Regions from separate parts of the Sphaerisporangium krabiense genome, predicted to be linked through region 4. Evidence: riboswitches for the same ligand, from Rfam matches in the RefSeq annotation. Region 4 holds a riboswitch; each other region holds the start of a gene.
What was found. A riboswitch is a leader RNA that binds a small molecule or an ion and turns the genes downstream of it on or off. The one in region 4 is predicted to bind cyclic di-AMP.
Positions count from the first base shown of each region.

Region 1 (5,687 bases), 2.1 Mb from region 4:
GGTTGCCGCCCTCCTTGAACGCCATGAGCTGGGCCTCGGGACCGGTCAGGTAACTGGCCAGCTCGGCGGCCTCCTTGGGGTGCTTGGACTGCTTCGGCACGGCGAGCCAGGAGCCGCCCCAGTTGCCGCCGCCGCCCGGGACGGTGGCGACGTCCCACTTGCCCTTGAACTCGTCGCCCGCGGTGCCGGAGACGACGCCGAGCATCCAGCCGGGGCAGCCGAGGGTGGCGAACTGCGACTTCACGAAGCCGGTGTTCCAGGGGTCGGTGAAGTTCTGCAGCTTGGCCGTCAGCCCGGCCTGGCTGATCTTCTGGGTGAGGTCGAAGGCCGTCTTCACCGCCGGGTTGGTGCCGGCGATGAGCTTCTGGTCGCGGTCGAAGTAGGTGACGTTGCCGTTCTTGGCGGCCTCCTGCGACAGCACCACGTTGTAGATGGTGTTGACGCTGTCCACGAACTTGGTGTCCTTGACCTTCGCCTGGAAGTCCTGGCCGGCCTTGATGAAGGCGTCCCAGCCGCCGCTCCACAGCTTGGAGACCTCGTCGCGGCCGGTGGGCAGCCCGGCCTTCTCGAACAGGTCGGTGCGGTAGCAGATGCTCATGCCGCCGACGTCGGTGCCGAGGGCGAAGAGCCTGCCGTCGGCGGTGAGGCCGTTCTCCCACTTCCAGGCGGGGAAGTCGGCCTTGCGGGAGTCCAGCCCGTACTGGCCGAGGTCGGTGAAGAACTGCGGGCGCGCCTTGGCCAGGCCCATGCCGCCCTCGTCGATGCCCACGACGTCGCCGGCGCCGGTGCCCGACTGGAGCCACTGGAGCATCTGGGGCCAGTAGACGTTCTCGAAGCTGTCGGTGAGGTTGGTGTACTTGACCTGGACGCCCGGGTGCTCGGCGTTCCACTTCTCGACGGCGGCCTTGTAGCCGAAGTTGGTGCCGCCGCCGAAGGTCTGCAGCGTCAGCGTGATCTTCTCCGCCGGCGCGGCCGACGAGGTGCCCTCGGCGGCGGTGCCGCCGGAGGAGCAGGCGGCGGTGACGCCGAGCGCGGCGGCCATCGTCATCGCGGCGGCGAGCTTCCCGCCGCGGCGCGCCTTGTGGTTCATTTCCGGACCCCTCTCGGTGGTTGCCCGTCAGTGGGAGGTGCATCGAGGGCCGGCCCCGGCGGTCGGGCCCCGCGATGTGGCTGGAACCTCGTCCGTGGTCCCACGAGCGGCCTCGTGGGCGAGGTTTGGGAGCGCTCCCACGAAGGGTCGCCGATCCGCAACGCCGCCGTCAATACGCTGAAACATAACTGTTACGCCGGGTTATGCGCCGGGCCGCACGCGCTTCCCGGAGTTTCTGGGAGCGCTCCCATAGCTCGTGGTGAAAAAGGCCGTACGGCCCGGCGAAGCGGGAAACGCCGGGCCGTACGGCCGGGGAGGACGGGCGCTCGCGGGGAGGCGGGGCGCGCCGCTGGTGGTCCTGGGGGCCGCCGCGCGGGCGGCCGGGGGCTCAGGCGGCGTAGTTCGGGTAGCCGTACCCGGCGACCGAACCGGTCGAGCGGGTGCGGACCTCGACCTTGCCGTTGCCCGTGTTGCCCTCGATGGTCTTGATGGTGCCGTCGCCGTTGTCCTTGACGACGAAGCCGACGTGCTCGATCGCGTCGACGCTCTTGGTGCCGTTCCAGGCGAAGAACGCGACCGCGCCGGGCCTCGGGGTCTCGCCGTAGCGGCCCTGCTGGGCGAACCACTTGGCGTGCGCGACGGTGTAGGCGTCCGAGCCCATGGTGTCCTGCATGCCGAGCTGCTCGCCGACCCAGGAGACGAACATGTCGCACCAGGGCGCGTTGGCGTAGGCGCCGATCGTGCCGCCGTCGCGGGCGACGGTCTCGCGGGCCCGCGGGCTCTCCATGTACCAGCTGTGGAACTTGGTGCCGCCGCCGTAGGCGTTCTCGCTGATGCCGACCTGGCTCTCGGCCAGCGTCAGGAGCTGCTGCGCCGAGACGTGCCGTGCCCCGGAGGGCGCGTGGAGGCCCTCGGCCAGGTGGGCGGCCTCGTTGCCGGCGACCTTGGCGACGCCGGTGCCCCCGGGCCCGGTGTCGGCGTTGGCGGCGAAGGCGGCGCCCGTCACGAGCTGGGCGGCGACCAGGCCGGCCAGCGCGTAGGCCTTGAGGTGGTTCTTCGGGGCATCCTGAAGCCGATGTACGAACTTGTCGAAGTTGTCGAACATGGACAAGTGGAGACTCCTTCCACGGCCGCCTACCGGGTTAGCTGACGGGTTCGGGCGTGGAAGTTCGCCCTACGGAGCGTCCGTGGGAATGGCGCCCCGATTCACCCCGGGGAGATAAGTGGGTCCCCGGCTCCGCACAGGGCGGACTCGGCGGTGCGCGCGCCGGGGGGAGAGGGATCTCCCAGAGGACCGGCCGCGCTATGCAAGCTCCACGGCATGAAGAGGCCGTCCGATCCGGACGTTCCCCCGCCAGGAGTCCACCCACCGTAATACATCGGACAAACAGATGCAAACAGGACAAATCTCTGGTCTGGATCGGGGATCCGGGACGCCAAGCAGCGCGGGGCCGGTGATCGTGGGCCGCGCACGACCCGCTCTTTACCTGCGACGATCCGCCCATCGTACGGATCAGGCGCCGGCCGCCGAGCGCTCTGGGACTGATGTGACCTGCGAGACACGGTGGCAGGAAATGGATATCCGGGCGGGGCGGCCATCGGATTGTCAAGGCCCCGGCGAACGTCCCGAGGGGGTTGCCGGACGGCCCGGCGTCGCCTATGACGGAAGGGCGGGGACGCCTCCCGGCCGCCCCCGCGCGTGTGACCCCCGAAGCCGGGAACGGAGGTGATTCACCCCCCGAAGGGGCTCCGAGGACGGGTTCGGCACCGGCCGGGCGGTTCGGCCGTTTCCTGTCGTATGAGGCCCCTGTGGCGCCACGCGCACGGTCCCGCGTCCGTTGATCTGGACCTGGTCCAGCGGCCGTAAGACCGTGTTCACCGGTTGTTACCTCACGCGTCGCGTCACGCGGCTACCTTGCTTGCGTCGTGAAAGCGTCAATCCCCGGCGTGGAGAGGAACGGTCGAAGCCGCGTGCGGGAGCAGGGGTCGGCCGTCGCCTGGGTGGAGTCACCCCTCCAGCTGCTCTGCGCGGTCGAAGCGCGGCACGCCGGAGTGGCGGGACCGGAGATGCGCGTGGTCACCCGCGCCAAGCTCCCGGCCCTGCGTGTCACGCGCACCGAGCTCACCTCGCTCGACCTGCCGCCGGGACTCGCCATCGAGACCGCCTCCGGCCGCATGCCCCGGCCGGGACGCCGCGCCGCCTGGGTGCTCGGGGACGCCTTCTCCGGCCGCGTGCAGCTCACCTCGCTCACCGCCCTGCCGTCGCGCATCGTGCTGGTGGACGACGGCCTCGCCACCATCCGCGTCCTCGAGCAGCTCACCTCCCGCGCCGGCACGTCCCTGCTGCGCGCCCGCGTCCAGGCCACCCCGTCGCGGCGCGCCCTCGGCCTGGCCGCCGCGCTGCGCCTGCGGGCCGCCGCCCGCGCCGGGCGTCTCACCGTCTTCACCGCGCTGCCCGTCCCCGCCGGCCTGGCCGCCGCCGTGCGCCGCCTCGGCGCCGAGCTGATCACCCACGACTTCGCCTGGCTGCGCTCCCAGCCCGCCGCCCGGCACCCCCGTCCCCGCGAGGACACCGTCGTGCTCGGCACCTCGCTGGTGCGCAACGGGCTGATCCACCGCGACCGGTACCTGTCCTGGCTGTTCGCCCTGAAGGGCCCGCTCGCCTACTACCCGCACCGCCGCGAGGACCCCGGCGACCTCGCCGCCGTCCGCGACCACCCCGGCGTGACCGTGTACGACGGCGGCGTCCCCGTCGAGATGACCCTGCGCGACCTGCGTCCGGGGCAGCGCGTCCTCAGCCTTCCGTCCACGGCGGTGACGTCCCTGCGCGTCCTGTTGTCGGCACGCGGCGTCCCCGTCGAGACGGTGGACGTCCCCGACGACTGGTGGACGCCCTCCGCGTCGGTCTCCCTCCGATCACACCTCCAGATGTTCGCGCACGAAAGGGCTGCTCCTTGAGCCGGGTTCTCGCCGTGGCCGATTCCGATTCCTACCTCAAGTGGGCGGCGGGCCTGCTCGACCAGTTGCCGGAGGGGTGGTCCTCGACGCTCGCCGTCGTGCGCACCCCGATCGTCCCCTCGCCCGCCCAGATCGCGGCGGCCGTCAGCGGCACGCGCGCGGCCGGCGGCGAGCCTCCCGCGGTGGTCTCGGCGCGGGCCGTCCGGCGGCTCGCCGAGCGGCTCAGGCCCGATGCCATCCTCGTCGCCTGCACGGGTCCCGTCGTGGACGTCCTGGTCAGCGACGTGCTGGACGACCTCAGCCCGCGGCCGGTGTTCGTGTCCGGCCTGCCGGGCATCTCGATCCCCGCCACCGAGAAGGCGTGGATGTTCCGCGGCGGCTGCGACCTGTTCGTGGTCCACAGCGGGCACGAGGTCGAGGAGTTCGGCCGCATCGGCAAGGACCTCGGCGCGGCCGGCGTCACGGCCCTGGCCCGCCTGCCCTACCTCGACGGGCTCCTGAAGGCCGCCACCCCAGCCCACCCCGTTCCCCTGGACGCGGCGCCCTCCCTGGCCGCCTCCCTCGCCGAGGACCCGGTCACGCCGGCCGGGCGGCGGGTGGTGTTCGCGACGCAGGCCAAGGTGCCCAAGCGCCGCGAGGACCGCGAGAGCGTCCTGCTCGCCCTGAACGACCTGGCCGCCGCGCGCCCCGACCTGGACGTGGTGGTCAAGCTGCGCGCCCTCACCACCGAGCGCCAGACCCACAACGAGCGCTACCACTACGAGAGCCTGTGGGCGTCCCTGGAGGCCGCGGGCGCGGTGCGGCCGGGGGCGGTGCGGTTCGCCGTGGGGCCGATGCACGAGCACCTGGCCGAGGCGGCGGGCTTCGTCACGGTCAGCTCCACGGCCGCCCTGGAGGCCATCGCGGGCGAGGTCCCGCTGCTGGTGCTGTCCGACTTCGGGGTCAGCGCCGAGATGATCAACCTGGTGTTCGAGGGCAGCGGCTGCCTCGGCACCCTGGAGGACCTGGCGCGCGGCGGGTTCCGGCGGCCCACGGCGGCCTGGTGCGACGCCAACTACTTCCACGACCGCGCCGCGAGCGACTGGATCGCCCGCCTGGACGCCCTGGTGGAGCAGGCCCGCACCACCGGCCTGCCCCCGGTCAGGCCGCTCCTGGACGGCCCCGCCCACGCCGCCTCGCGCCGCCGCGCCCGGCTGCGCGTCGAACTGCCCCCGAACGTCCTGCGCGCGGGCTACCGCGCCAGCCGCCGCATGCGCCGCTACCTCAAGGCCCTCCGCTAGCGCGGTGACCGGTAACGATCACTCGCGGCACCGTGGTCGTTCGCGACCGGGCCTCGGCGGCCCAGTGGGGCGCGTTCCAGCGGTCGGCGATGGCGGCGGCCCTGGCGAAGTGGGCGGCGGCCTCGTCGTCGCGGCCGAGCAGCAGCGCCAGCTCGCCGAGCGTGTGGGCGACCGGGCGCACGGCCAGCGACAGGCTGGTGGCGCCGGCCGGAGGACCGTCGCGATGGGGGAGCAGGGCCGCGTAGCACTCCTCGGCGGCGCCGGTGTCGTTCAGGGCGATGACGGCCATGGCGCGCAGGGTGGTCAGGAAGGTGAAGAAGAAGTCGGGCCGGATCGGGCTCGGTGACGTGCGGGCCCGG
Region 1 is NZ_JACHBR010000001.1:6,192,021-6,197,707, forward strand. Features, by position in the region: gene BJ981_RS27140 (ABC transporter substrate-binding protein) at 1-1,090, opposite strand, end outside; gene BJ981_RS27145 (CHAP domain-containing protein) at 1,479-2,195, opposite strand; cyclic di-AMP (ydaO/yuaA leader) riboswitch at 2,207-2,358, opposite strand; gene BJ981_RS27150 (hypothetical protein) at 3,062-4,048, shown strand; gene BJ981_RS27155 (DUF6716 putative glycosyltransferase) at 4,063-5,328, shown strand; gene BJ981_RS27160 (ATP-binding protein) at 5,312-5,687, opposite strand, start outside.
Region 1: another riboswitch for cyclic di-AMP. It lies ahead of BJ981_RS27145 (CHAP domain-containing protein); the one in region 4 lies ahead of BJ981_RS39220 (hypothetical protein).

Region 2 (5,687 bases), 1.5 Mb from region 4:
TGCTCGGGGCGGTCGCCGTCCACCAGCAGGCCCGTCTCCCCCTCGCGCACCGCGTCCGGCGCGCCGCCCGAGCGGCCCGCGACCACGGGCAGCCCGGTGGCGGACGCCTCCAGGTAGACGATGCCGAGCCCCTCCACGTCCAGGCCGCGCAGCCGGGTGCGGCAGGGCATGGCGAACACGTCCCCGGCGTCGAAGTAGGCGGGCAGGCTGCTCCACGGCACCGGCCCGGTGATGACCACCGAGCCGCCGAGCCCGCGCGCCGCGACCAGCCGCGTCAGGGCGCGCCGCGACGGGCCGCCGCCGACCAGCAAGAGCACCGCGTCGGGCACGGCGCGCAGCACGGCGGGCCAGCAGCGCACCAGCGTGTCCTGGCCCTTGCGCGCGACCAGCCGCGACACGCACACCACCACCGGCCTGCCGCCGATGCCCAGCTCGGCGCGCACCCCGGCCCCGCCCGCGCCGGGCCGGAACAGCTCGGTGTCCACGCCCGGGGCCAGCCTGACCAGCCGGGACGGCGGCACCACCCGGGCCAGCCGCTCCCGGGTGTACTCGCCCAGGTAGGTGATCGCGTCGGCGTGGGCGCCGATCCTGGCCAGCACGCCGCGCGCCAGCGGCGTGCCCGCCCAGGCCGCCTCGTGGCCGTGGGTCAGCATGACCACCCGGCGCGCCCCCGCCGCCCGCACCGCCGGTGCCAGCAGGCCGAGCGGGGCCGCGGCGCCGAACACCACGGTCTCGCACTTCTCCCGCCGCACCAGCGCCGCCGCGCGCCGGGCCACGCCGGGCAGCGGCAGCATCAGCGAGGTGGGGTGGCGCACCACCCGGTAGGGGCGGCGCGCGTCGAACTCCTCCCAGCCGGGCCAGCGCGAGGCGTACACCACGGTCGAGCCGGGCGGCCGGCGCTCGGCGAGGGCGTGCACGAACGCCTGGATGCCCCCCGGGCGCGGCGGGAAGTCGTTGGTGACGATGAGGACGCGGCCCCGGGGGTTCACGGCTCGGGCAGCCCGTTCTCGCGGGCCCAGGCGCGTGCGAGGGCGATGCGCTGCGGGGTCGTGGGGTGGGAGGCGTGCAGCAGGTAGTCCACGGCGTCCGGCGACAGGTCGGAGAGGTTCGTGACGGCCAGCCGCTTCTGCATCGCCACGAACGTCGCCGGGTCCCGGGTGAGGTCGAGGGCGTGGACGTCCGCCCTGGCCTCGATCGCCCGGCTCACCACGTTCTCGGCCGGTCCCGCCAGCACGGAGGCGAGCGTGATCAGGCCCAGCAGCAGCCCCACGGACCGCGGGTCGCCCACCGAGGGCGTCCCGGCGCGGCGGCGCACCGCCGGCGCGCCGGCCACCAGGTACAGCAGGCACGCGCCCGCCGCGGCGCCGAGCCCGCCGACCAGCGTGCCGTACAGCACGTCGTCCTCGCGGGCGTGGCCGAGCTCGTGCGCGACCACCAGCACGACCTCCTTCTCCGGAGCCCGCAGCAGCGTGTCGTAGACGACGACCCGCCGGGTCGCACCGAAGCCGGAGACGTAGGCGTTGAGCGCGCTGGTCCGGCGGGAGGCGTCGGCGACCAGGACGTCACGGACGGGGACGCCGTCGCGGCCGGCCATGGCGATCAGCTCGGCGCGCAGCGGCCCGCGCGGCAGCGGCTTGAAGTCGCTGAACAGCGGCTCCACGACCACGGGGTAGGCGAACGAGGCGGCGACGGTGAGGACGAAGGCCCCCGCGGCGGCGGGGATCCACCAGCGGGCCGGCAGCCGGCGGGCCAGCCAGACGACCGCGAGGATCATCACGGCGACCAGCACGGTCTGCACGGCGAAGCTCTTCAGCCGGTCGGCCGACCACCCCGCCCAGCCCTGCGTGGACAGCCCGTACGCGCGCAGCCGGGTCTCGTACCACATGCCGAACGGCCACTTGAGCAGCAGCGTCACCGCGGACAGCAGCAGCACCCCGGCCAGGGCCCGCAGCCACCACGGCCCCCTGAGCCTGCCCACCGCCCACGCCCCCACCGGGGTGAGGACCAGCGCGCCCGCCACCAGCAGCGTCACGGCCAGCGAGAGGTAGGACGGCGGGCTGACGGCGGCGTCGAAGGCGGCGGCCCGGGAGATCTGCGCGGGGGTGAAGTCGCGGGCGGGGTCGGCCGGCACGGCGGGGGCGCCGCCCAAGGGGTCCCAGGGGGTCGTCAGCGCGACGACGGCGGCCATGACCGCGCCGAGCGCCACGAGCGCGACGCCCGCCGCCCGGGCTCCGCCGCCCGCCCGCCCGCCGGGGCGGGTCTCCTCGGTCAGCTCCGCCACCGATACCAGCCTTTCCTGCGTGCCGCGCGGTCACGACGGCCCCGGGCGCGCGTGCGGCGGGCGGTCACGACAGCTCCGCCACCACGTAGGCGCGCCAGGCGGCGGTGAACCGCTCCGCGCTCACTCCGAGCACGCGGGGAAGCGCGCCCGGCGCGCCGCCCCCGCTGAACTCACGGTAGAGGGCGACGAGGGCGCGCTCACCGTAACGGGCCACGACATACCGGCAGGCGAGCCACGCCTCCTCGTACGCCTGCGCCAGGCGCGGGGACTCCGGCGCGAAGGCCTGCGGGCCCGGCAGCGCGATCGGGCGCCGGCCCGCGCGCACCTCGGCGGCCAGCTCGGCGGCGGCCGCCGGCGCGGGGATGCCCGAGTCCAGGTAGCCGACGTAGTCGGCGAAGCCTTCCATGAGCCACTTGGGCGTGCGGGCGTCCGTGGCCGCGCCGGTGGCGAGGTGGGTGAGCTCGTGGGCCAGGACGACGTCGCGCCCGGCGTCGCTGAGCCGCGCGTACGCGCCCGGCTCGACGATCACGTGGTCCACGGCCGCGACCGCGGCGAGCCCGCGCACCGAGGCCGGCGCGGCGAGCGCGGCGGCCTGCGCGGTCGTGCCGGGCAGCAGCACCAGCGGGCGCACCGGCCCGGCCAGCCGCGCCACGACGCGGGCGGCACGGTCGGCCCTGCGGGCCAGATCGGCCGCCTCGGCGGCGCCCGTCCGTGCCGCACCGACCACGACGGAGCGCTCGCCGATGACGATCCTCGCGCCCGCCCAGACGTCCGGGCGCTCGGCCACCGCGGCCCGCGCGAGCCTTCCCGGGTCGGCGGTGGCGGCCCGGGGGACGGCCGGCGCGCCGGAGAGCGCCGCTGACGCCCCGGGCGCGGCCGGGAGGGCGTCCCAGAGCGCCGGAGCCGCCGCCGGCGCGCTCAGGGCCGCCAGCAGGCCCGCGAGTGAGGCCCCCAGCCGGACGACGCGCATGCGGGCAATCTACCGGGCGGCCCGCCCCGCCAACGCGGCCCGGGACGGGCAGGGGCGGCGGGCGCCGGGAACGTGAAGGCCCCGTCCGCCCGCGAGGGGTGAGGGTGGACGGGGCCTTCACGGCCTGGTGCGCTCAGCGCGGGGGCGTCCGCGGGGAGACGGCCGCGCGGAGGCGCCTGCCGGGACCGGTCACGCGCCGGGGCGGACGGCTCCGACGAAGCTGCCCTTGCGGTAACCGTTGAGCTTGTCGATCCGCACCCGCGCGCCGCTGTGCGGGGAGTGGATCATCTTGCCGTGGCCCACGTACATGCCGACGTGGCCGAGCCCGCGGAAGAACATCAGGTCGCCCGGCTTGAGGTTCTTCCACGCGACCTTCTTGCGCACCGAGCGGTACTGCGCGCCGGTGACGCGGGGCAGCTTGACGCCGGCCTTGCGCCAGGAGTACAGGACGAGACCCGAGCAGTCGAACGCGCCGGGGCCGGCGGCGCCCCAGCGGTAGGGGTCGCCGATCTGCCGCTTGGCGACGGCCACGGCGGTGCGCGCCTTGACGCGCTGCCGCGCGGCCCTGGTCAGCTTGGTCTTCTTGGCCTTCTTGGTCTTGGAGGTCTTCGCGGCCGTGGAGCCCGTGGTGGTCGCCGCCGCCTCGCTCTCGGGAGCCGCGGCGGGTTCCGCCGTGGCGACCGGGGGAACGACGGGGGTGACCGGCGTGGCGGCGTGCGCCGCCGGGACCTGCAGGGCCGCCAGGGCGACGGAGGCCGACACGGTGAGGACGGCGCCGCCGAAGGAGAACCTGGCGATTCGGGGCAGGCGGGGGCTAGGGGTGGTGCTGGACAGGATCGCTCCTAGGATCTTCCACTTACGCCTACCGGGTTAGCTGACGGATTCGGGCAGGGAAGCAGCCCTACGGCGCGCGAGGCGCCGATTCACCCCCGACCTCCCGGGTGGAAGGTCAATTGGGTCCCCGGCTCCGTGCTCCTTGCCGCACGGATTCGGCAGGCCGCCGAGGGGTGGGTTCCTTGTCGGGTCCCCGGTTTCGCCGGCATGCGCCGGCGACGACGGCCGAATGGATGGGTGGTGCGTCGGCCGATCTTGCGGATCGGCCCTCGTTCGCGACGGCATGGCGTTGCTCGCCGCGGCCCAGAAGCTACACAGATTGCGAAATTCCAGCAAAGGGTGGGTCAGCACAACGTAGATCATTACGACTGATCACTAACCGATAACGCCTGGATATCAATGCCCTCTGTTACCCGAATGTGATTCCTCTCACATGCGTGGAAACAGGGCCCGACCTTCGTCACATCCGTCACATCCGTCCCACCAGTTCTTGATCTTGACGGGCCGGATCGGCGGTTGCGGGCCTCTCCAGAGATGTCAATACGCAAGAGGTCTTTAGCAATGGCTCTTGCGCAAGGAGTGTTGCCCATGCCAGCGTGGGACCCATGGAGAACGAGAACGTCCGGCAGATCACCGACTCCCGCGTGCTGGCCGCCCTGGCACACCCCCTGCGGCGCCGCCTCATGGACGCGCTCAAGGTCTACGGGCCCTGCACCGCCAGCATGCTGGCCGACCACACCGGGCAGGCCGTGGCCAACGTCAGCCACCACCTGCGCGTCCTCGCCTCGGGAGAGCTGGTCGAGGAGGCCCCCGAGCTGGCCCGCGACCGGCGCGAGCGCTGGTGGCGCCTGGTGTCGGCGTCGCTCCGGTGGTCCACCCGCGACTTCGAGTCCGACCCCGCCTCGGCCGCCGTGGCCGGCGCCGCCGAGTCGATCAACCTGGACCACCACGTGGGCATCGTCCGCGCCTACTACGCCATGACCGAGGACGAGCGCGCGGCCTGGGAGAACGCGCCCTTCTCCGCCGACAAGTGGCTGCGGCTGACGCCCGCCGAGCTCGCCGAGCTGAGCGGGGAGGTCATCGCCCTGTTCGAGCGCTGGGCGGCCCGTGACGTCCCCGACGACGGCGCCCGGCGGGACCCGGTGTTCCTGTTCGCCTTCGGCGTCCCGGGGCGGCCATGAACGCCCTGGAGGCGCGATCCCCGCAGCCGGGCCCCTCCGGCCGCTCCCCCGCGCGCCGCGGCGTCGGGGGCCTGCTGCGCGAGCGCGACTTCCGCCTGCTGTGGATCGGCGAGACCTCCAGCGCGTTCGGCAGCTCGGTGACCAGCGTCGCGATGCCCCTGGTGGCCGTCACCGTGCTGCACGCCGACGCCCTGGCCGTGGGCGTGCTGACCGCCGCGGCCTGGCTGCCCTGGCTGCTCATCGGCCTGCCCGCGGGCGCCTGGGTCGACCGGCTGCCCCGGCGCCCGGTCATGCTGGCCTGCGACGTGGTGTCGGCGCTGGCGTTCTGCAGCGTCCCGGTGGCCGCGTGGCTGGGCGTGCTCACCATCGGCCACCTGATGGCCGCGGCCCTGGTCGCCGGCGCCGCCAAGGTGTTCTTCCA
Region 2 is NZ_JACHBR010000001.1:5,548,300-5,553,986, reverse strand. Features, by position in the region: gene BJ981_RS24360 (glycosyltransferase family 4 protein) at 1-989, opposite strand, end outside; gene BJ981_RS24355 (M48 family metallopeptidase) at 986-2,281, opposite strand; gene BJ981_RS24350 (peptidase MA family metallohydrolase) at 2,346-3,251, opposite strand; gene BJ981_RS24345 (C40 family peptidase) at 3,441-4,013, opposite strand; cyclic di-AMP (ydaO/yuaA leader) riboswitch at 4,096-4,256, opposite strand; gene BJ981_RS24340 (ArsR/SmtB family transcription factor) at 4,691-5,266, shown strand; gene BJ981_RS24335 (MFS transporter) at 5,263-5,687, shown strand, end outside.
Region 2: another riboswitch for cyclic di-AMP. It lies ahead of BJ981_RS24345 (C40 family peptidase); the one in region 4 lies ahead of BJ981_RS39220 (hypothetical protein).

Region 3 (5,687 bases), 730 kb from region 4:
CCGACACGCTGATCCACACCTGGGACCTGGCGACGGCCATCGGCGCCGGCGATCGCCTGGATCCCGAGCTGGTCGAGGTCTGCGCGGCGTGGTTCGCGGGGGCGGAGGACGCCTACCGGCAGGCGGGCGTGATAGGAGATCGCCCGCCGTTGCCGGAGGACGCCGACGCGCAGACGCGCCTGCTCGCCGCCTGGGGGCGGGGCGCCCGCCCGCCGGAGACCCCCTAGACCGCGGCCGCGCGTCTCAGCGTGACGCGGGGCGCCTGCCGTGGTTGGCCTTCTTCTTCTTGCGTGCCCGGCTCTTGCGCGCGCGTCTGGCCATCTCGGCGTCCCTTCGCGTTCGTCCCGTGCTCCCACCCTCGCCCGGTGAACGGGGGGCGTACAAGGCCCAAACGTCAAAGGAACCGCGGGCGCGGCGACACGAGCCCACCATGTTCCAACAGTGGTGCGGTGGTATGTGTAATAATTTGGTGGAATGTGTGGAAAGGGGTGGGGGATGCTGGCCCAGCAGCGGCAGCAGGCGATCCTGGAGCGGGTGCGCAGGAACGGCGCGGCGCGCGTCGCCGACCTCGTGCGCGAGCTCGGCGTCTCGGACATGACGATCCGCAGGGACCTGGAGGTGCTCGCCGAGCGGGGGCTCGTCGAGAAGGTGCACGGCGGCGCCACGGCCACCGGCGCCGGCTCCACCGAGGAGCCCGGGTTCGCCGCCAAGTCCGTGCGCCAGCAGGCCGAGAAGGAGGCCATCGCGCGCAGCGCCGCCGAGCTGGTGCGCCCCGGCACCGCCGTCGCGCTGTCGGCGGGCACGACGACCTGGACGCTCGCCCACTTCCTGACCGACGTCCCCGAGCTGACCGTCATCACCAACTCCCTGCAGGTGGCCGACGTCTTCCACCGCTCGGGCAGGCAGGACCAGACCGTGGTGCTCACCGGCGGGGTGCGCACGCCCTCGGACGCGCTCGTCGGCCCGGTCGCGGTGGCCGCCATCCGCGAGCTGAACGTCGACACGCTCATGCTCGGTGTGCACGGCATGAACCTCAGGGCGGGCTTCACCACGCCGAACCTGCTGGAGGCCGAGACCAACAGAGAGCTGGTCGCCGCCGCGCAGCAACTCGTCGTGCTGGCCGACCACACCAAGTGGGGCACGGTCGGCATCAGCACGATCGCCAAACTGGAGGAGGCGCACGTGCTGATCAGCGACACGGGCCTGCCGGAGGACGCGCGTCCCCTCCTCGCCGACCAGGTGGGCGCGCTGGTGCTCGCCGACCCACGCGAGGCGGCCGAGGCGGCGGCCCAGTGAGGCGCACGACCACCCGCCTCGCGGACGGCAGGGAGCTGATCTACTTCGACCGGCGCGAGGACGCCGACCGCTCCGCGGCCGACACCCGCGAGCTGCCGCCGCGCCCCCCGGCCTCGGAGCTGCGGCACGACCCCGTCCTGGACGAGTGGGTCGCCGTCGCCGGGCACCGCCAGGGCCGCACGTTCCTGCCGCCCGCCGACCAGTGCCCGCTGTGCCCCTCCGCGCCCGGCCGGGCGACCGAGATCCCGTCCCCGGACTACGACGTCGCCGTCTTCGAGAACCGCTTCCCGTCCTTCGGCGGGCACGCGGGCGCGCATGAGGATCCGGGCGGGCTGAGCGAGGCGCGGGCGGGCGCCGGGCGGTGCGAGGTGGTGTGCTTCACCTCCGCGCACGACTCCTCCTTCGCCGCCCTCTCCCCCGACCAGGTCGAGCTCGTGCTCGCGGCGTGGGCGGACCGCACCGCCGAGCTGTCGCGGCTGCCGGGCGTGGAGCAGGTGTTCTGCTTCGAGAACCGCGGCGCGGAGATCGGCATCACGCTCGCCCACCCGCACGGGCAGATCTACGCCTACCCGTACGTGACCCCGCGGACCCGGCGCATGCTGGCCTCGGCGGCGCGCCACCGGGAGCGCACGGGCGGCGACCTGTTCGCCGACGTGCTCGCCGCCGAGCGCAAGGCCGGGGTGCGCGTGGTGGCCGAGAACGAGCACTGGACGGCGTTCGTCCCCGCCGCGGCGCGCTGGCCGTTCGAGGTGCACGTCTACCCCAACCGGCGGGTGCCGGACCTGACGGCGCTGGACGCCGGCGAGCGGGCGTCGTTCGGCCCGCTGTACACCGGGGTGCTGCGGCGGCTGGACGGCCTGTTCGGCGTGGCGATGCCGTACGTCGCCGCCTGGCACCAGGCGCCGGTGCGCCAGGGGCGCGACCTGGCCTACCTGCATCTCCAGCTCTTCAGCATCCGCAGGGCGGCGGAGAAGCTGAAGTACCTGGCCGGGTCGGAGTCGGCGATGGGCGCGTTCGTGAACGACGTGCTCCCGGAGGAGGCCGCCCGGCAACTTCGGACATCAGGTGATTTTTAGCGACATTTCGCCCCAAACTCCCCGCAGGCCGCGGTCAGGTACTAACATCCATCCAACACCGGCCGAAACAGCCGGTACGCCAAATCCCAGGCGCCCCGCCTGGGAACCGGGGACCCACAGGTTCTTGGGGTGAATCCACGTCCGTGGTAGGGCTTCTCCGGCCCGAACCCGTCAGCTAACCCGGTCGGCAGATGGAGAGGAGAGGGCTCTGCCCCCGACGACACGCCGCCATGCCGGCGTGGCCGCAGCCGTGCTGGCCACGTTCACCACCGCCGGGCTCCTGCTCGGCACGGCGACGGCGGGCGCCGCGCCGAAGCCGTCCGAGAAGCAGCTCAAGGCGCAACTGGAGTCGCTCGGCAAGCAGGTCGACAAGCTGATCGGGCAGTACAACGCCAAGCGCGTCGCGGCGGCCGAGGCCAAGACCGCGGAGAAGGCCGCGCGCTCGCGCCTGAAGGCCTCCGAGAAGGGCTTGCAGGCCGCGCAGGCGCAGGTGGGCGACCTGGCCCAGCTCCAGTACCAGGCGGGCAACCTCGGCATGGCCGGCCAGCTCCTGTCCCCCGGCTACGGCGGCGCCGCGCTGCTGACCCAGCTGCGCGACGAGCAGGAGGCGAAGATCGCCAGGTTCGCCGCCGTGCGGGACGAGCGCAAGAAGGCCTCCGACGACGCCGCCCTGCTCACCGAACGGCTCCGCGCCGACATGGCCGAGGTGAAGGACCGGCGCGAGGAGGCCGAGAAGCTGATCGACCAGATCACCGACAAGCTCGACACGCTCGTGCCGACCGCGCCCGGCAAGAGGGCCAACGGGTCGTGGGCGCCGGAGCTGCCCGCGGGGGGCGACAACATCACCCCGCGCATGCGGCTGATCCGCGCCGAGATCAAGGACCACTTCGCCATGCGGTTCCCGATCGGCTGCTACCGCGCCGAGAACTCCGGCGAGCACCCCCTCGGCCGGGCCTGCGACTTCATGCTCAGCTCCGGCGGCGCGATGCCGTCCGCCCCCCAGGTCGCGCTCGGCGAGCAGGTCGCCGCCTGGGCGATCAAGAACGGCGGCAAGCTGGGCGTCAAGTACGTGATCTACCGGCAGCGCATCTACAACATGGGCTTCCCCGGCTGGCGCGCGATGGAGAACCGCGGCGGCATCACGGCCAACCACTTCGACCACGTGCACATCTCGATGTACTGAGCCCCGCCCGCGACGCGCGGGCAGGGCCGTCTCACCTCGGGTGGGCGCCGGCCCTCCGCTCCTGCCGGAGCCGGGGCCCGCAGGCTCAGCCGGTGAGGCGGATCGGGGCGACGATGTCGGCGTAGACCAGCAGTCCGCCGACGACGAGCAGGATCGCGACCATCGCGTAGGTCAGGGGTAGGGCCTTGGCGATGTCCACGTGTCCAGGCATCGAGCGGCGCCGCACGCGGGCGTACCCGCGCTTGAGGCCCTCCCAGACCGCGCCCGCGATCTGGCCGCCGTCCAGGGGCAGCAGCGGGATGAGGTTGAACATGCCGATCGCCAGGTTCACGCCCGCGAGGAGCTGGATGAACGCCACGATCTTGCCTTCCATGGGCAGCGCGGACGCGGCGATCTCGCCGCCGATGCGGCCCGCGCCGACGATGCTCTGCGGGCTGTCGAGCTGGCGCTCGGCCCCGCCGAAGGCGGCCTGCCACACGCCGACCAGGCGTTGCGGGAACTGCGACAGCGCGTGGGCCGTGCGGGAGGTGATGTTCCACATGGCGCCGACGGTGTAGCCGAGGCCCTGCTTCTCGACCACGCTGACCGGGGTGACGCCCAGGAAGCCGACGCCCTTGTCGACCTTGCCCGGCTCCTCGACGGAGGGGCGGTCCTGGGCGATGAGGCTGGTGGTGAGCGTCATCGGCGCGCCGTCGCGGCGGATGCCGATGGTGACGGGGCCCGCGCCGTGCGACCGGATGTAGCCGGTCGCGTCCTCCCACGTGCGCACCGGCTTGCCGTCGAAGGAGACGATGGCGTCGTTGGGGCGGAGCCCGGCGAGCGCGGCGGGGGTGGGCTTGAAGGTGGAGTCGCACTTCTGGCCCTTGGACTCCTGCGCGACGGTCATGACGCACTGCGACACCTTGGCCACCACGGGCTTGGCGACCTCGACGCCGAAGCCCATGAACACCACCGCGAACAGGGCGAACGCGAGGAGGAAGTTCATGAGCGGCCCGCCGAGGAAGATGATGAACCTCTGCCACCACGGCTTGCGGTACAGCACGCGGTTCTCGTCGCCGGGCCGGACCTCCTCCAGGGACGCCTGCCTGGCGGTCTCGATGAGCCCCTGCCACGGGCCGGTGGGCAGGTTGCGCAGTTTGTTCGGATCGTCGGTGGGCCGGGGAGGAAGGGGGCCGATCATGCGGATGTAACCGCCGAAGGGAATCCACTTGAGGCCGTATTCGGTTTCGCCGCGCCGCCGGGACCAGACCGTGGGCCCGAAACCGACCATGTACTGCGTGACCTTCACCCCGAAGAGCTTGGCGGGAACGAGGTGCCCGAGCTCGTGCAGGGCAATGGACAAGGCCATCCCGAGGAAGAAGATGAGAAACCCGGCCACGATGAGCCAGCTCATAGACCCTACCCCCACCTGCGGAGAAGACGGCTTCGGCGTGCAATGCCCTCTCTGAGCCTAACCGAACTCCGCGCGGGCTCCCGCCGGGCCGGGAAAAGGGCATCAACGACCAAGCGTAGGAGTGACTTGCGCGGCGTGGACCGAATCGAGAGACTGCATTGACGGTCAGCAATCATCTAGACACCGTGGGATATGGACCGGCAAAGCGACATATGCCGGGTCTGTTCCAAAGCCACTCAAGGGAGCACCTTGATACGGATCCTGGTCGCCGAACATCTCCCGCTGGTACGGCGGGGCCTGGTTGCTTCCCTGAACGGGGAGAAGGACCTCATGGTGATCGCCGATGTCGCCTCCGGTGAGTACATCGTCCCAGCGGCGCTGGAACTCAACCCGGACGCGGCGGTCATCGACGTGGACCTTCCCGACGTGGACGGCCTCACCGCCGCCGCGCGCCTGTACGAGAAGGCCCCGCGGTGCAGGGTGCTGCTCCTGTCAGGCCAGCCGAACCCGGGGCAGGTCCGGCGCGCCTTCGCCGCCCACGCGCTCGGCTTCCTGAGCATCGACGTGGCGCCCGAGCACCTCGCGGAGGGCATACGCCGCGTCGCCGCCGGGCGCAAGGCCGTCGACGCCGACCTGGCCATCGCCGCGCTGGCCTCCGCCGACAACCCCTTGACGCCCCGCGAGCTCGACGTGCTGCGCATCGCGGCGCAGGGGGCGGCGTCCAAGGAGATCGCGGAGA
Region 3 is NZ_JACHBR010000001.1:4,816,552-4,822,238, reverse strand. Features, by position in the region: gene BJ981_RS21320 (TIGR03086 family metal-binding protein) at 1-227, shown strand, start outside; gene BJ981_RS39680 (50S ribosomal protein bL37) at 244-321, opposite strand; gene BJ981_RS21315 (DeoR/GlpR family DNA-binding transcription regulator) at 496-1,296, shown strand; gene galT (galactose-1-phosphate uridylyltransferase) at 1,293-2,372, shown strand; cyclic di-AMP (ydaO/yuaA leader) riboswitch at 2,440-2,576, shown strand; gene BJ981_RS21305 (coiled-coil domain-containing protein) at 2,611-3,555, shown strand; gene BJ981_RS21300 (M50 family metallopeptidase) at 3,641-4,948, opposite strand; gene BJ981_RS21295 (response regulator transcription factor) at 5,198-5,687, shown strand, end outside.
Region 3: another riboswitch for cyclic di-AMP. It lies ahead of BJ981_RS21305 (coiled-coil domain-containing protein); the one in region 4 lies ahead of BJ981_RS39220 (hypothetical protein).

Region 4 (5,687 bases):
CGGTCGGCTCGGCGCAGATCTCCAGCCACGGCAGGCGCCAGATGAACGCCTTCTCGTCGATCGCCTCGCTGACGCGCGGCCGCTCGTGTGAGGTGGCGAAGACCAGCAGGTCGGCGCGGGGCCACAGGCTGGGATGCGTGCCGTGGTCGGCCGGCTGCACCGTCACCTCGTCCAGTTCCGGCAGTTCTCTCGAGCGCAGCCGGTCGGCGACCGCGTGCCCGAACGGGCCGGAGGCGAGGATCAGGGCATGGCGACGCAGGTCAGGCGGCATACGGCTCTCCTTACGCGGTCGATCAGGCGAACGGCTGGGGGTGGGGGTTGACGTCGGCCTCGGCGTGCACCGGGTGGCCCATCGCCGCGGGAGCCTCGTACAGGCGCGGGTGTCCCAGGTAGCGGGCACGGTGCATGAAGCTCAGCGGCATCGCCTGCGGCACCATCACCCGCACCACGTGCGCCCCGACCTGGCGGGCCTCGTCGGTGGTGATGTCGGCCACCACCACCTCGCAGCCCGCGGCGTGCAACCGTTCGAGCAGCCAGGCCAGCACCTGGCGGTCGCCGGCCCCGGCGGGCGGAGTGGGCAGGTCGGCCAGGCGGTGGACCGGCCGATCCCCCTCCAGCAGGAAGTCGAACAGATGCCGCTTGTCCGGCGAGCCGGCCAGCAGGGCGCCCCCGGTCACGCTCAGCGTGTCCTCCGGGGCCACGTTCGGATTCCTCTCGTCACCCGCCAGCGCCCGCAGCGCGATCCGCAGCGAGGCCGCCTCCCTGTACCACTTGGCGATGGCCCGGCCCGGGTCGACATCGCAGGTGGCCACCACCGTCTGGGCGATCACCGGATCGTGGTCGGCCAGCACCAGCCCGTAGATCACCGGGATGCCGAGGTCGGTGGTCGCGTCGAACATCACGGCCCGGGTGTTGTGGTTCGCGGCGCGCTCGGCGAACGCCCGGTGCTCCGGGGCCAGTTCGCCGAGGTCGAACTCCAGGCGGGGCAGGCGCAGCCGCTGCAGCCAGGTGAGGGAGATCGAATCGCGCTCCACCACCTCCAGCAGTCCGTTGACCACCGCGGCGATCGGCTCGGAGTGGGCGGCGCACCCGGTCGAGATCGGGTGGACGTGGCGCTCGGCGGCCGACTCCGGCGGGTACTTCAAATACACCTGCGACGCGGGGACGTACACCTTGCGGCCCCTGGTCAGGGAGTACGCCTCCACCCAGCGCAGCGGAATCCTCGGGTCCGGGGGCACCAGCCCGCACCTGGGGTCGGCGTACTCACGCCGGGACAGGCTCGGCCAGCCGTCCGGCGGGATGCAGTCCTCGCCCAGCTCCTCCGCGGTGGCCCAGATCGTCGCGTCCGGGTGCCAGGCGCACGAGCTGTAGCGCTCCAGCGATTCGGCCACCGCCAGATGGGCGGCGATCTCCGGGTCCAGTGCTCCGCCCGCGCCGTCGAAATTGCCGGACGACGGGTCGTGCTCCCAATCCCGGTGCGCGGCCAGTACCGCGCCCGGATTGCCCAACGATCCAGAGAAGATGGGGAAACTACTCTCCCCTTCGGTGACGGGCAGCCAGCTCAGCGTGGACACCAGGCCGTAGGCCGACACCAGCCTTCCCATGCTCGCCAGCGAGGCGGGAACGCTCGTCCCCCGTGGAGCCGCCTCGAACAACCTCATGCAGCACGCTCCTGATCAGCATCGATGCCAGGGCGCATCCTTGATCGCGATGCGGTCACCATCATCCTCATGATCCGCATGGCGAACGCATGACCATTCGCCGGGCGAGGGGTTCACGGGAGCGGCCGGGGCGTTCGGTGCCGGGGCGGCCATGGGCCTGGCCTCAGATACCAGCAGCTCAGACCGTATGGAATCAGATGCGTACGCCCCGTAGACAAGCCGGTCGAGCGCTTGCGGCGTTCACACGGCTGTCCTCATACTGACATCCGTGCTGGCAACAATGCGTATTTTGACACCGCAACCGATATTGACAGGGGTGAATAGAGCATGCTCATCGGCCTCTTAGGCCCCGTCGTCGTTCATGGCGAAGAAGAGCGAACCCAAGCCCTGGAACATCGAGCCCGCAGCGTACTGGCAGCCCTCACGCTGCACGTCGGGCAGGAAGTCACGCAAGAACAGCTCGCCACCTTGATCTGGGACCAGGTCCCGAGCGGCGCGGCGAGCAACATCCGCACCTACATCAGTCACCTACGCAAGATCCTCCGTCACGCCGGAGTGTGCAGCGAGACGGTCACCTCCGTCCGCGGTGGCAAGGGCAGCGGCGGCTACCGCCTCAACATCTCCCCCAGCGAGATCGACCTGTTCGTCTTCCACCGGCTCCTCGACGACGGCCAGACCGCGCTGGCGACCAACGAGGTGCGGGAGGCGGAGGCCAAGCTGTCGGCCGCACTGGCCCTGTGGCGCGGACCGGCCGGAGGCCCTGACGTGTCCGGCGCCGGCAGCCTCATGGAATGGCTGGGGGCCCACAACCGGCTACGGGTCGCGGCGCAGGAGGATCTCACCGAGGTCCGCCTGCAACTGGGACGGCACAGCGTGCTCATCCCCCACATCCGGGCCGTTCTCGCCCACCACCCCTACCGAGAACGTTCGTGGGGACAACTGGCCCGGGCCTGCTACTTCGCCGGAGATCTGGTCGGCGCGCTGGACACCTTCGGCCAAGCCCGCGCGGTCCTGGTGGGCGACCTCGGCGTCGAGCCGGGACCGGATCTCCAGGCCATCCACTCGGCCATTCTCAACCGGGCCGAAGACGCCCTGCGCCACCTGCGCTGCTCTCTCGTCTCTCACGCGCACACCTCGACCTGACCGGGCACCGCCACGGCCATCGCGGCCCTTCCATGGCGGCCAGATCACCGACGATGTTCCGGGAGCCCGAGACACCCGACTTTCGGGTACACCTGACCCTCGGGCTCCAACAGATCTCTTGGCAACGATCGCATGACCGGCGGAAATGAGAAGGCCCAGGTCGTACGACCTGGGCCTTCTTCCGGTGCGCCGCCAGGGACTCGAACCCCGGACCCGCTGATTAAGAGTCAGCTGCTCTAACCAACTGAGCTAGCGGCGCATTCGGCTACGGCGACTTTAGCAGTCCCCGCGTGGCTCCGCACATCGGGCGGCGGGCGTAGCCGGGCCTCGCGGGGAGCCCCGCCGATCGGGGGCTCCGCGATCTCGGGGGCGTCAGCCGCCTTGGCCGGCGAGGGTGACGGGGGTGGGGGGCGGGGACGCCGGCTTAGCGTCGCGGACGCCCCAGGCGCCGGTCGAGAACGGGACCGGGTAGTTCTTCTTGCCGACGCCGTCGCCCCACTTGGTGATCACGTACTCGACGTTGATGTGGCCGGCGTCGAAGCCCTTGACGGTGAGCGTGGTGTCGCTGAAGGCGCCGCCGGTCAGCTCCGCGAAGGTCTTGCCGTCGATGTCGAGCATCACGCCGCTGTTGGAGGGGATGCCGGGGCCGCGGTCGCCGATGAAGAACGGGGCCTTCTTGCCCTTGTAGAACACGTATCCCTCGGTGCCGAGCGGCCAGCTCGGGCTGGCGAACAGGCCCTTCTGCATCGGCTTGCCGATGGCGGGGAGGCCGGTGTCCCCCATGCGCCCGGAGGCGTCGTCCCAGAAGTAGGAGGCCTTGGTGGAGCCCTTGAGCAGGATGGGCTTGCCGACCTCGACGGTCGCGACGGGCGTCGGAGCGGTGTCGTCGGCGTGGGCCGCGACGGTGGTGGCGCCGAAGGCGGTGGTGGCTGCGAGGCAGGCGCCGAGAATACAGGACATCGGTCGCCAGGTAGGGGGTACCGCGAAAGAAGTCATGGGGAGATCGGATCTTTCATCAGAAGACAAAGGCCGCACTCCGGGCGCGCCGGGCGCCGGTACGGGGGTGGAAAGCGCTGTCTCTAGGGGTCGGCGGGGCCATGGGCCCATCGCCGTACCGGCGCGTTCCGTGTGGTGCAAGCAGGTGCAAGTAGGGCTGTGGCGTTCTCGCCACGACGTCACAGAGGGCGAGTGCGAAGATGTCGCCCGGTGGACGGCTGCTACGAGCCGACTTGTCCGCCGCTTCTGACGGCGAAGATCCGGGGCTTATGGTAGCCCGGGGAATGGGCTCCGCGGAGTGGGGTGCTCCACTCGGTCTCCTCTCCAATCACGTCTACCGGGTTAGCTGACGGGTTCGGGCTTGGAGTAGCTCCCTACCGCTGGCGCGGATTCACCCCAAAGGACGTGGGTCCCCGGCTCCCCTCGGCCTCGTACGGCCTTGGAGACTCGACTGCGGACGGCGGCCTTCGGGCTGAAGACCAGGTCACCGCCCGTCTTGGGTTAAGACCTTACCCACTTAGTCAGGACAAAGCCAACGTTATCCCCCGAAAGTATTAGAAGATCTACCTGATGTGCAGGAACTTCTCGTTTCGGACACCCGCTGACGGCAACCCACCCCGGCCGCAGGCCCCTCCAGGGGCATGGCGGGTAAAGACGGTAAGTAAAGAGGACGGTGTCGTCACGTCCCAAGGGATGTCGTCGCGCGAGAGGCGCGAGAGCGCGGCCACGCCGGGCCCGCGGGGACCGGCGAGGGGCACGGGGGTGAGTGAAAGGTGGGGGAAATGTGTCGGGGCCGGGCAGTCCCCCGCCTGCCCGGCCCCGATCTCAAACGGTCCAGCGCCGATGCCTTCCCCCAAACGCATCGGGCGGTCCCGCTGACGGACGCGGTCCCCCACCGCGTCCTTTCAGAAAAGATCTCGCAGGCCCCGCCGGATGCCGGTCGCATCCCTTGTGACCTGCCTTAACACTACATACCGGGGCCTGAGCTGCTCGTCATCGCAGGGTATAGATTCGGTCAGAGTCCCAGGGGTTGACCGGGTACGGATGGACCCGGAAACGCAGGCGGCTATTCAGGCAGTTCGAGCGCGACCTCGACGCCCTCCTGGAGGGTGCGGCTCACGGTGCAGTACTTCTCGTGCACCCGCCGCGCCACCGCGCGGTACACCTCGCCGGCCTTGTCGTCGCCCTCGGGAAGCTCGACGTCGTAGGTGATGGTGACCGTGCCGAGCAGGTTGGACTCGGCCTTGTCGGCCTGGACGGTCATGGCCAGGCGCACGAGCCGGTGGTCGCGCTGGGCGGTGAGGGGCTCCACCGTGACGATGTTGCAGCCGCCCACCGCGGCGAGCAGGAGCTCGACGGGGGTGAAGACCCCCTGGTCGTCGCCACCGCCGATGGCGACCTCCGCGCCGCGGGCGTTGCGGGCCACGAAGCCGCCGTCTGTTCGCTCAACATTCACCGATGCCATGGCAGGAGCCTAGAGCCGGTGGACGCCTGGTCAGGCGTCCGGGTGTTTGGACAGGTAGGCGACGTAGACGGGGCGGAGCGCCTCGCCGAGATCGCCTTCGCCGGAGGCGACCGCGTCGCTGAGCAGCGCGGACACCCGGCTGAGGTCGCTCGCGGCCTCGTCGGTGTGACCGCTCGCCGCCTCGGCGGCGGGGATGGCCTTCAGCAGGTCCCACAGGAAGCCGAAGTCGCCGTGCGAGACCGCGTAGTGCACCGCCCTGTCGTGCAGCTCCCTGGGCGACAGCGACTCCAATTCATCCTGATCCATTGAGTATCACCCCTTTCCACCCCTTTCCCCACGATCAGCGGGATATGCAGATCGCGGGACAAGACGATCACCACCGTCCGCACGAAATCGATGCCGACCTGGGGTGCCGGGCACCC
Region 4 is NZ_JACHBR010000001.1:4,086,623-4,092,309, reverse strand. Features, by position in the region: gene BJ981_RS18125 (TOMM precursor leader peptide-binding protein) at 1-271, opposite strand, end outside; gene BJ981_RS18120 (YcaO-like family protein) at 294-1,661, opposite strand; gene BJ981_RS18115 (AfsR/SARP family transcriptional regulator) at 1,989-2,804, shown strand; tRNA gene BJ981_RS18110 (tRNA-Lys) at 2,990-3,063, opposite strand; gene BJ981_RS39220 (hypothetical protein) at 3,177-3,764, opposite strand; cyclic di-AMP (ydaO/yuaA leader) riboswitch at 4,116-4,246, opposite strand; gene BJ981_RS18100 (OsmC family protein) at 4,867-5,265, opposite strand; gene BJ981_RS18095 (hypothetical protein) at 5,296-5,571, opposite strand.